One region of the Kitasatospora sp. NPDC127116 genome, then DNA from elsewhere that is predicted to be linked to it. Evidence: riboswitches for the same ligand, from Rfam matches in the RefSeq annotation. Region 1 holds a riboswitch; the other holds the start of a gene.
What was found. Region 1 has a riboswitch for cyclic di-AMP ahead of ACFVHV_RS29290 (M23 family metallopeptidase). Riboswitches for the same ligand answer to the same signal wherever they lie in the genome.
Positions count from the first base shown of each region.

Region 2: another riboswitch for cyclic di-AMP. It lies ahead of ACFVHV_RS04980 (transglycosylase family protein); the one in region 1 lies ahead of ACFVHV_RS29290 (M23 family metallopeptidase).

Region 1 is NZ_JBHXTL010000087.1:17,018-21,658, reverse strand. It holds gene ACFVHV_RS29310 (SpoIIE family protein phosphatase) at 1-342, opposite strand, end outside; gene ACFVHV_RS29305 (WHG domain-containing protein) at 468-1,034, opposite strand; gene ACFVHV_RS29300 (alpha/beta fold hydrolase) at 1,115-1,942, opposite strand; gene ACFVHV_RS29295 (YiaA/YiaB family inner membrane protein) at 2,084-2,374, opposite strand; cyclic di-AMP (ydaO/yuaA leader) riboswitch at 2,584-2,742, shown strand; gene ACFVHV_RS29290 (M23 family metallopeptidase) at 2,755-3,603, shown strand; gene ACFVHV_RS29285 (hypothetical protein) at 3,727-4,602, opposite strand.
Region 2 is NZ_JBHXTL010000007.1:123,391-128,031, reverse strand. It holds gene ACFVHV_RS04995 (ATP-binding protein) at 1-45, shown strand, start outside; gene ACFVHV_RS04990 (DUF397 domain-containing protein) at 352-615, opposite strand; gene ACFVHV_RS04985 (hypothetical protein) at 1,176-2,135, shown strand; cyclic di-AMP (ydaO/yuaA leader) riboswitch at 2,589-2,759, shown strand; gene ACFVHV_RS04980 (transglycosylase family protein) at 2,746-4,152, shown strand; gene ACFVHV_RS04975 (hypothetical protein) at 4,474-4,641, shown strand, end outside.

The sequences.
Region 1 (4,641 bases):
GCCCAGTCCGGCGTTCGCGTTCGGGTAGTCGACGCTGGTGTGCTCGGGGCTGAGCAGGTACGGGCGCCGCAGCCGCAGGGCCATCGCGGCGGGCAGCTCCCCGGCCGGATCGACCACGCCGTAGCGCTCGTGCGCCCAGTCCGGCAGCCCGTGCGAGGCGGTCAGCCGGAGCATCCCGGCGGAGTCCAGCAGGTACAGCGCGGACCCCTCGCCGGTGATCCAGCTCGGGCCCTCGGCCAGTACGGTGCCGAGCAGCTCGGCGGCGCTGGTGCAGCCGAGCAGCAGGCGCACGCAGCGCATCGCACTGCGCGCGGTCGGACTGTCGGCGGGCTCCAGGGGCACTGACCCTTAATACCCCATTTCCCCAAGCGGTGAATGGTTCCTCAAGAGGTGAACGGGGACCGGGCCGTCGCACCGGCACCGGCACCGGCACCGGCACCGGAGAGGTGGCCGTCCGCGCCGGCCTCCTACGCGGGCCAGGCGCGGAGGCCGGTGGTGAGGGTGGCGATGAGGCGGTCGTGGGTGGTGGCGAGGTCCTCGGCCAGCCGGAAGCCGCCGGCGGTGGTGAGGGAGGCGAAGCCGTGGGCGAGGGAGCGGACGGTGCGGGCGGCGTGGATCGCCTCGGAACCTTCGAGGCCGTACTCCCGCAGGACGGCGATGATCACGCCGACGAGCCGGGCGCCCGCGCGGGCCAGGTCGTCGTCGGGCTGCGGGGCCTGGGGGAGGGCGTTGTAGCGGTGCGGGTGCGCGGTGGCGTACGCGTGGTAGGCACGCAGCACGGCGGCGACGGCGTCGTCCCCGCTGCGCCCGACGGCCGCCTCGGCCAGCCGGTCGGCCAGGTCCCCGGTGACCCGTACGGCGATCAGCAGCCGCAGTTCGGCGAGGCCGCCGCTGACGTGCTTGTACAGCGAGGGGGTGGCGACCCCGGCCCGGGCGGCGACGGAGGCCAGCGTGAGGGCCTCGGCGCCCTGCTCGTCGATGAGGGCGAGGGCGTGGTCGACGACCTGGTCGGGGGTCAGTCCTACGCGGGGCATGGGTTCGGGCTCTCCGTACGGATGACGTCGGGTGGATCGGGCGGGGTCGGGCAGGAACGGGCGGCGGGGCCGGGCGGGGCTCAGCCGAGCTCGGCGAGGAACGGCAGCAGGGCGTCGGCGGTGGCCGCCGGGTTGTCGGCCATCGGGTAGTGCCCGGACCCCTCGATCATCACCTTGCGCGCGCCGAGCGCGGCGGCCTGCCGGTCGGCGACGAGCTCCGGCTTCGGGAAGTCGGGGTCCTTGCTGCCCATGACCACCAGCGCCGGGCACCGCACCGCGGCCGTCCAGCCGACCGGCGCCGAGTCGCCGTGGACGTACCCGCGGGTGGCGGTCTTGCGCCCCGGGGTGCGCAGCGCGGCGACCAGTCCGTCCACGTACGCGTCGAAGTCGGCGGGCTTGGCGCCCGGGAAGGCCATCCGGCGCAGGTAGAAGCCCCAGGAGGCCGGCCAGTGGACGAGGGCGGCGCCCATCAGGCCCATGACGCCGCGCAGCAGGGCGCCCGGCGGCGGGTTCTCGACGAAGGCGTTGAGCAGGACGATCCCGGCGACCCGCTCGGGCGCGTCCCCGGCGGCCCTGACGACGGTCGCCCCGGTGTAGGAGTTCCCGGCGAGGACGGCGCGCTCGATGCCGAGGTGGTCGAGCAGGGCGAGGACGTCGCCGGCGATCGCGGCCGGGCCGTAGTCGTCCCACTCGACGGAGGACTCGCCGAAGCCCCGCAGGTCCACGGTGACGACGCGGTGGCCGGCGGCGACGAGCAGCGGGCGCAGGTGCCGGTAGGCGGCCCGGCTGTCGAGCATGCCCGGGAGCAGGACGACGGGGGTGCCGTCGCCCTGCCGGGTGTCGTCGAAGGCGATCCGGCCGCCGGGAACGGTCAGGTACTGGGTGCTCGGGGTGATGGTGCCGTTCATGGGGTCCTCCTCGGGCCGCCGGTGCGGGACATCGGCGTGCGGGCCGATAGCCATAAAGCTAAGGCTAATAGCCTTAGCCGTCAAGCGAACGGCCGGGTGAGGGGTGGAGCGGGAGGAGCGGGTGGAGAGAGGAAGGGGCGATCAGACTCCCTCCACCTTGAACGGGTCGTGCTCGCTGAGCAGCTTCTCCAGCCTGGCCTGGTCCACCCGGGTGACCATCTCGTTGGACTCCTGCCGGTCCCGGATCACCTTCGCCAGGGTGAACGCCGAGGTGACGGTGTAGAGGAGGCCGATCCCGAGGAAGGCCCTGGTCCATCCGCCGACCGGCAGGTAGGCGATCCCGACGGCGAGGGCGACGCCCGACAGGGCGAAGGAGAGGACGGCCTGGATGTGGTACGCGGCCGTGGTGCGGGTCTGCATCGATGTGCTCATGGCGCCAGGATGTGGCCGCCCGGCCGGGGCGCACATGAGTAGGAGTACTCAGATGGGGCCGTGCGCGAGGGGGGTGTTCGCCGGTGTCGTTCGTTGACGTCCGATCACTTTGCCCTAGGCTGCTCCGAACGGATGGCTTGGAATCAGAGCCTCCTAGGATTAACGTTTGATAACGCAGCGCGGTTGTCAACGCCGTACCCAGACGGCACCGTGCGCCGTCGCCTAATCCCGCCGACCCGCCTCCGGGCAGGTCAGGGAGCCGGGGAACCATGTTCCTTGGGGTGAATCGGCGGGGCTCCGGCCCAGCCGTAGGAGACCTTCCTGCTCCGAACCCGTCAGCTAACCCGGTAGGCGCGAAGGAAGGAAAGGAGCGCGCCTCCGTGGCGTCGACGCACACCCCGGCACACCCGGCCGGCTTCGCAGCCGGTACCCAGCTCCTCGACCACCCCGGCACGGACGGCCCCGAGGCCTTCGGCCCGGAGGACTTCCCCGCGGAGGTCGAGACCAACCGCCACCGGATGCCGCGTCAGACCCGCGGAGCCTCCCCACTGCTCGGCGTCACCGCCGTCGCCGCCACCCTGGGCGCCACCGGCTTCGCCTCGGCGACCCCGGCCGCCGCCCCCGCCGTCGAGGCCCCGGACGAGACCCCGGTCGCCCTCTCCGCCGACCCCGGCCTCGCGCTCGCCGCCCGCATCCAGCACCAGGCCGACAGCCAGCGCACCGCCGCCGAGGAGACCGCCCGGCTCCAGGCCGCGCAGGAGGCGGAGGCCAAGGCCGTCGCCAAGGAGGCCGAGGCCAAGCGCGCCGCCGAGGAGGCCGAGCGGGTCAAGGCCGCCGCCCTCACCCTCCCGGTGAAGGACTACCGGCTCTCCGCCCACTACGGCCAGAGCGCCCGCTACTGGGCCAACCTGCACACCGGCCTGGACTTCGCCGCCGACACCGGCACCCCGGTCTACGCGCTCGGCCAGGGCACCATCACCTCGGCCGGCTGGGCCGGCTCGTACGGCTACCGGATCGTCGAGACCCTGCCCGACGGCACCGAGATCTGGTACTGCCACCTCTCCTCGATCACCAAGGGCTCCGGCAAGGTCGCCCCCGGCCAGCAGATCGGCAAGGTCGGCGCGACCGGCAACGTCACCGGGCCGCACCTGCACATGGAGGTCCGCCCCGGCGGCGGCGCCCCGGTCGACCCGGAGCCCTGGCTCCAGCAGCGCGGCCTCAACCCCTGACCCGCGCGAGAAACCCGACGCACCCGCGAGAGGTCCGCGCACCCGCGCGAGAGAACCCGACGCGCACGCGAGAAGGCCCCGGCCCGGAGCAGCCGCTCCGGGCCGGGGCCTTCGTGCGAGGTCTCACTCCTCGGCGGGCAGCTGCGCCAGGTACGCCTCGATCTCCTCCTGGCCCGGCTCCGGCGCCAGCTCCGGGAACTCCGTCACCAGCAGCCGGGGCAGTCCCGGCACCGTCCACCCGCCGAACAGGTCGAGCGCCGCGTCGACCGCCGCCTCCTCGAACTGCCCGAAGTCCCCGGCCAGTTCGTCCGGCATCGGCCGCCCCTGCGCGGTCAGCTCGGCCAGGTTGCGGTAGCTGCGCCGCATCAGGCCCTGCTCCAGCAGCCGCCGGGCGCCGTCGGTGGCCATGCCGACCGACAGCACCCGGCCCGGGCCCCAGCCCTGTTCGTCCGGCTCGTCCAGCCAGCCGGCCGGCACCAGCGCCTCGTACGCGGCCAGCCGGTCCTCCTCCGCGAGCTCCGCGAAGCCGGCCAGCCAGTCCCGCACCGCCGCCCCGTCCGTGACGTCCACCCCGTACGCGTGCAGCAGCACCGCGTACAGCCGGGGCCAGGTCACCAGGTCGGCGCGGCGCAGCAGCCCGGCCGCGACCTCGCCCTGCCACTCGGCCTCCTCGTGCAGCCGCTCCTGGCGCTTGGCGTTCAGCCGCCGGGCCGCCCGCTGGTGGTCGATCAGCAGCCGGACGGCGTCGCCGTAGGCGAGCGGGTCCTCCTCGGGTGCGGGTTGGACGTACAGGTGGAGCCGCTCGTACAGCAGGTGCTCCACCGCGTCGGAGGTCAGTTCCGGCCAGCCGTCGTGCATCCTGCCGTCGCCCAGCTCCAGCAGCGCCAGCACCGCGCGCAGCGGCGCCTCGGCCACCGGCGCGCGGTCCTGCCCGGCCGCCCAGGCGAGCAGGTCGGCGGCCTTGGTGCGGGGGGCGAGCCGCAGGTCTTCGTCGTTCATAGTCCGAACGGTAGCCGCCGGGCGGGGATAGGGTCGGCA
Region 2 (4,641 bases), on a different contig from region 1:
GACGGCCCCGTCGAGATCGGCGGACGGCATCGGCGCTCGGCCTAGGACGGGCCGTGCGCCCCGACCGGGCTCCCGACCCGAACGGATCCCCCGACCCGAGCGGGCCGCGCGCCCAGGACGGACCATGCGCCGGGCGGCGCACGGCCGGTCGACGGAAGCCCCGGGAGGACCGCACCCCGGGCCCTTCCACCCGGCCCCGCCGAGGACTTCCGGTCCAGTGCGGACACCTCCGGAGCGGACGCGCCCGAAGCGGAGACCGCCGGCGAAGAGGCCCCCGGAAGAGACAAAGACAAAGGCCGTCGTGGTGTCGGCACCCACGACGGCCCCCCGATGATGGAGCACGGCGGTCGGTCAGACCGCCAGGTGGTCGAACTCCCCGTCCTTGGCCCCCAGCAGCAGGGCGGCGATCTCGGCCCGGGTGTAGATGAGGGCCGGGCCGTCCGGGAACCGCGAGTTGCGCATCGCCACATCGCCGCCGGGCAGGGCCGCGAACTCGACGCAGTTGCCCTGGGAGTTGCTGTGCCGGCTCTTCTGCCAGACCACCCCCTGGAGATCGGCGGCGGCCATCCCGTTGTAGGTGTCGTACGAGCCGTGCGTGTCCTGCGAGTCGTGCATAGAAATCTCCCGAAGAGCTTCCGGAGTTGTCGTCCAGCGCGGCGCCCCCGGCACCGTCGAAACGAACGGACCGGCCCCGTACCGGTCCGGCACAACGCCTCACTTGACGCGATGATAGCCGCAGTGCACGTGCATCAGCACGGGACGTTGCAGGTGCACGTGGCCTTTTGTCCGCAGCCGCGAACTCTTCACGGACCCTTCTCCTGACGGTACGTAAACGGACATAGCCGATGAATCGTCGGGCGCGCGATAACCGGCCGTGAGCGCCTCCCCGCTGAATGTTGATCTTCGAATGCCGGGAGTCGCACCCCCGTGACCCTCCGTCAAACCATCCTCATGCTGTGAGACATCTCACGCGCCCCAGGTGCAACGCCGGCCCCCTCGGGTCGCGTCGAGGCAACCACCGGCGGTCGCGCGGGGATTGGGAGCGGAATGTCCGGATTGTAGGCAAAGTGCCCGGACCGGCGCCGGAGACGCACCGGGCTCCGGACCGCGACCGCGTGAAACCCACGCGGCAGCCGACTGCAAGCCGGACGGGCAGATGTCCTACGATCTCCGGCATGAGCACCGCAGCCATCCCGGGCGCGCCACTGCCCGTCCGTACTCCAGGCTCCCGTGCGCGGGGGCGCCACCGTCGTCCCGAGCGCCCCGAGATCCCGGCCGGCGCCCCGGCCCTGGTGCTCGCCGTGCCCGCGACCGCCGGGCCCGAGTCCCGCTCGGTCGTCGAGGAGTTGCTCTCGATCGTCCGCACCGAGCAGAACGGCGTCCGGACCGCGGTCGGCTACCTGCCGGGCAACGGCGGCGAGGGCGCGGGCGGCGAGGACCGCACCGTGGCCGAGCTGCTGGCCATGGCGGCCGAGGCCGGGCTGCCGACGCCCGTCCTGGTCCCGCTGGTGCCCGGCCCGCACACCTTCCTGACCGAGCTTCACGCGCTCGCCGCCGAGTACGGCGCGCCCGTCACCGACCCGCTGGGCCCGCACCCGCTGCTGGCCGAGGCCGTGCACGTCCGGCTGTCCGAGGCCGGGCTGGCCCGGGCCGACCGCGCCCGGCTGTTCGCCATCGCGACCGCCGCGGACGGCGTGGTGCTGACCACCGTCGGCGGCGAGGACGCGGCCGCGGCGGCCGGCATCACCGGCGTGCTGCTGGCCGCCCGACTGGCCGTGCCGGTCGTCGCCGCCGCGCTCGACGTGCCCGGCTCGGTGGCCGCGGCCGTCAACCACCTCAGGGACACCGGCTCGCAGCGCCCGGCGCTGGCCCCGCTGGTGATCGGCCCGGAGGCGGACTCCGAGCTGCTCGCCACCGCCGCCGAGGAGACCGGCTGCCCGTCGGCCGCACCGCTGGGCTCGTACCCGTCGGTCGGCCAGCTGATCGCCTCCACCTACCTGGCGGCGCTGCCCGCGCCGTCCCCGGAGGACCTGGCACGGGCCGAGGCGGAGGCGGCGGCCGCCGCCGAGGCCGAGGGGGCCCTGGAGGGCGTCCGCGGCGCCCACGCGGCCTCCCAGGGGTCCGCAGGGCGGTAGTCGACGTCGCGCGCCGGTTCGCGCGCACCGAAGGGCCCGGAACGGCATGCGTTCCGGGCCCTTCGGTTTTGCTCCGCCCGCCCGTGGCCGTCCCGCGCGGAAGTCGGACGGCGGCGAAGTGGAATGTCCGTTCTGGCCTTTTTGAAAGGAAATAGGAAACGCGGTCGCGGGCACTCGCACCACAGCCGCCGCGGCATCCGCCGGGGCGCTCCGACCCGCGATTCGACGTGCCGTCACACCACTTCTGAAGCGCTGCCAGTTGTGGGCTTCCACAGCAGGGTTGCTTGAAAACGATCATTTACGATCATGTAGAGCGGCAATTTTGGCAGTTCCCACTAAACCGTGATGCGCATCACAGTCATTTGCAGTTTGAACTTAAGTCTGATTAACGTGCTCCCCGTTCGTGACCACACGAACCCGGTTCATCCGCGACGCCGAGTCCTGCCGTCGGATGTCCTGGCAGCGCGAAATCGCACCACGGCAGGAGCGGGGGACCCACAGGTAAGTCGCCCCGGACCGATCTCCGGAACGGTCCAGGGCTAGGGGTGAAGCCGCGCCCACAGCGCGGCCGGGCAACTCCAGCCCGAATCCGACAGCTCACCTCGCAGGCGTGGGAGAGGACCACGTCTTCATGCTGCCCACCAACGGCACTCGTCTGTCCAGCCGCACCCGTCGCGTGATCGCCGCCCTCGGCGTCGCGGGCGTCGGCCTCACCGTCCCCTGCATCGCCTCCGGCACCGCCTCCGCCGCCACCGTCGCCACCTGGGACAAGGTCGCCCAGTGCGAGAGCGGCGGCAACTGGAGCATCAACACCGGCAACGGCTTCTACGGCGGCCTCCAGTTCACCTCCAGTACCTGGTCCGCCTTCGGCGGCACCGCCTTCGCGGCGCGCGCCGACCTGGCCACCAAGGACCAGCAGATCGCCGTCGCCGAGAAGGTCCTCGCCTCGCAGGGCCCCGGCGCCTGGCCGGTGTGCTCAGTCCAGGCCGGCCTCACCAAGGGCGGCGCCGCGGCCGCCGTCGACACCTCGGCGGGCTCCACCGCCGGCTCGACCACCGCCAAGCCCGCGCAGCCCGCGCAGAGCGCCAAGCCGGCCGCCCCGGCCGCCAAGCCCGCTCCGCAGACCCAGGCCCCGGCCGCCAAGCCCGCCGCGCCCGCCGCGCCCGCCGCGCCCGCCCAGGACGGCACGCAGGCCAGCACCGACTCCACCGCCTCCGGAAACCGGAGCGACTGGGTCCAGAAGCGCCAGCAGCAGGCCCAGAACGGCGACTACACCGTGGTCGAGGGCGACTGGCTGTCCGCGATCGCCGACCAGCACAAGGTGCAGGGCGGCTGGCAGCGGCTGTACGAGCTCAACCGCGGCACCCTGACCGAGGGTCCGGACAGCATCTACCCGGGCCAGCAGCTGTCCTTCGGCGGCAACGGCCAGGCCCAGGCCGGCCAGTCCGCCACCGGCAAGTCCGGCTCGGACTTCACCTGGTTCGACCGCTCGCAGAAGTCCGGCCAGTCCGCGAACGGCGGTGCCGTGAACGCCCAGCCGACCGCGCAGGCCCAGACCCCGGCCGCCAAGCCGTCCACCAAGCCGGCCGCCAAGCCCGCTCCGCAGACCCAGGCTCCGGCCCAGACCCAGACCCAGACCCAGACTCCGGCCGCCACCGGCAGCATGGCCGCCGCGGTCTCCTTCGCCGAGTCGAAGGTCGGTCAGGCGTACGTCTACGGCGGCACCGGCAACGGTGGCTGGGACTGCTCCGGCCTGACCCAGGCCGCGCTGCGCGCCGCGGGCGTCTCCGTCCCGCGCGTCGCCGCCGACCAGGCCGCCGCCAGCACCCACGTCTCGCTGGACAGCCTCCAGCCGGGCGACCTGCTGTTCTGGTCCAACAACGGCAAGGACTCCGGCGTCTACCACGTCGCGATCTACGTCGGCAACGGCAAGTACGTCGAGGCCGCCAACCCGAGCTCGGGCGTCCGCGAGCAGAGCATCGCCAACTGGGCCCCGGACTTCGCCGGCCGGGTCTGAGAACGGCGAACAGCCGACGGACGGCGGACGACGGATAACAGCTGACAGATAACAGATAACAGATAACAGATTTCATCATCTGTCAGCTGTCGTCCGATCGTCGACCGCCCACGCCCCCGGGGAGAGTCTGGTCGCTCCTCCCCGGGGGTTCCGGCATGCCTCCGGCCGTACCTCGTGGCAAATCCCCGCGGTGAATCCCCGTGCTGAATCCCCACGGCGAATCCCCATGGCGAAGCCCCTGCTGAATCCCCACGACGAATCCCCGTGGTGAATCCCCGCCCCAACGGGCATGCTGCTGCTCTGCACCCGAGGAGGAGTCACATGGCCCAGGTCACCGTCACCCTCGACGCGAACCTCGCGATCGACGCGATGTTGCTCTCCGGCACCAAGAACCCGCAGGACGCCGTCGAACTGGTCCTGCGCGACTACCTGGCCCGCGGCCGCCGTACCGAGACCCGTACCGGCGAGGCGGCCGACGGGCACCGACCG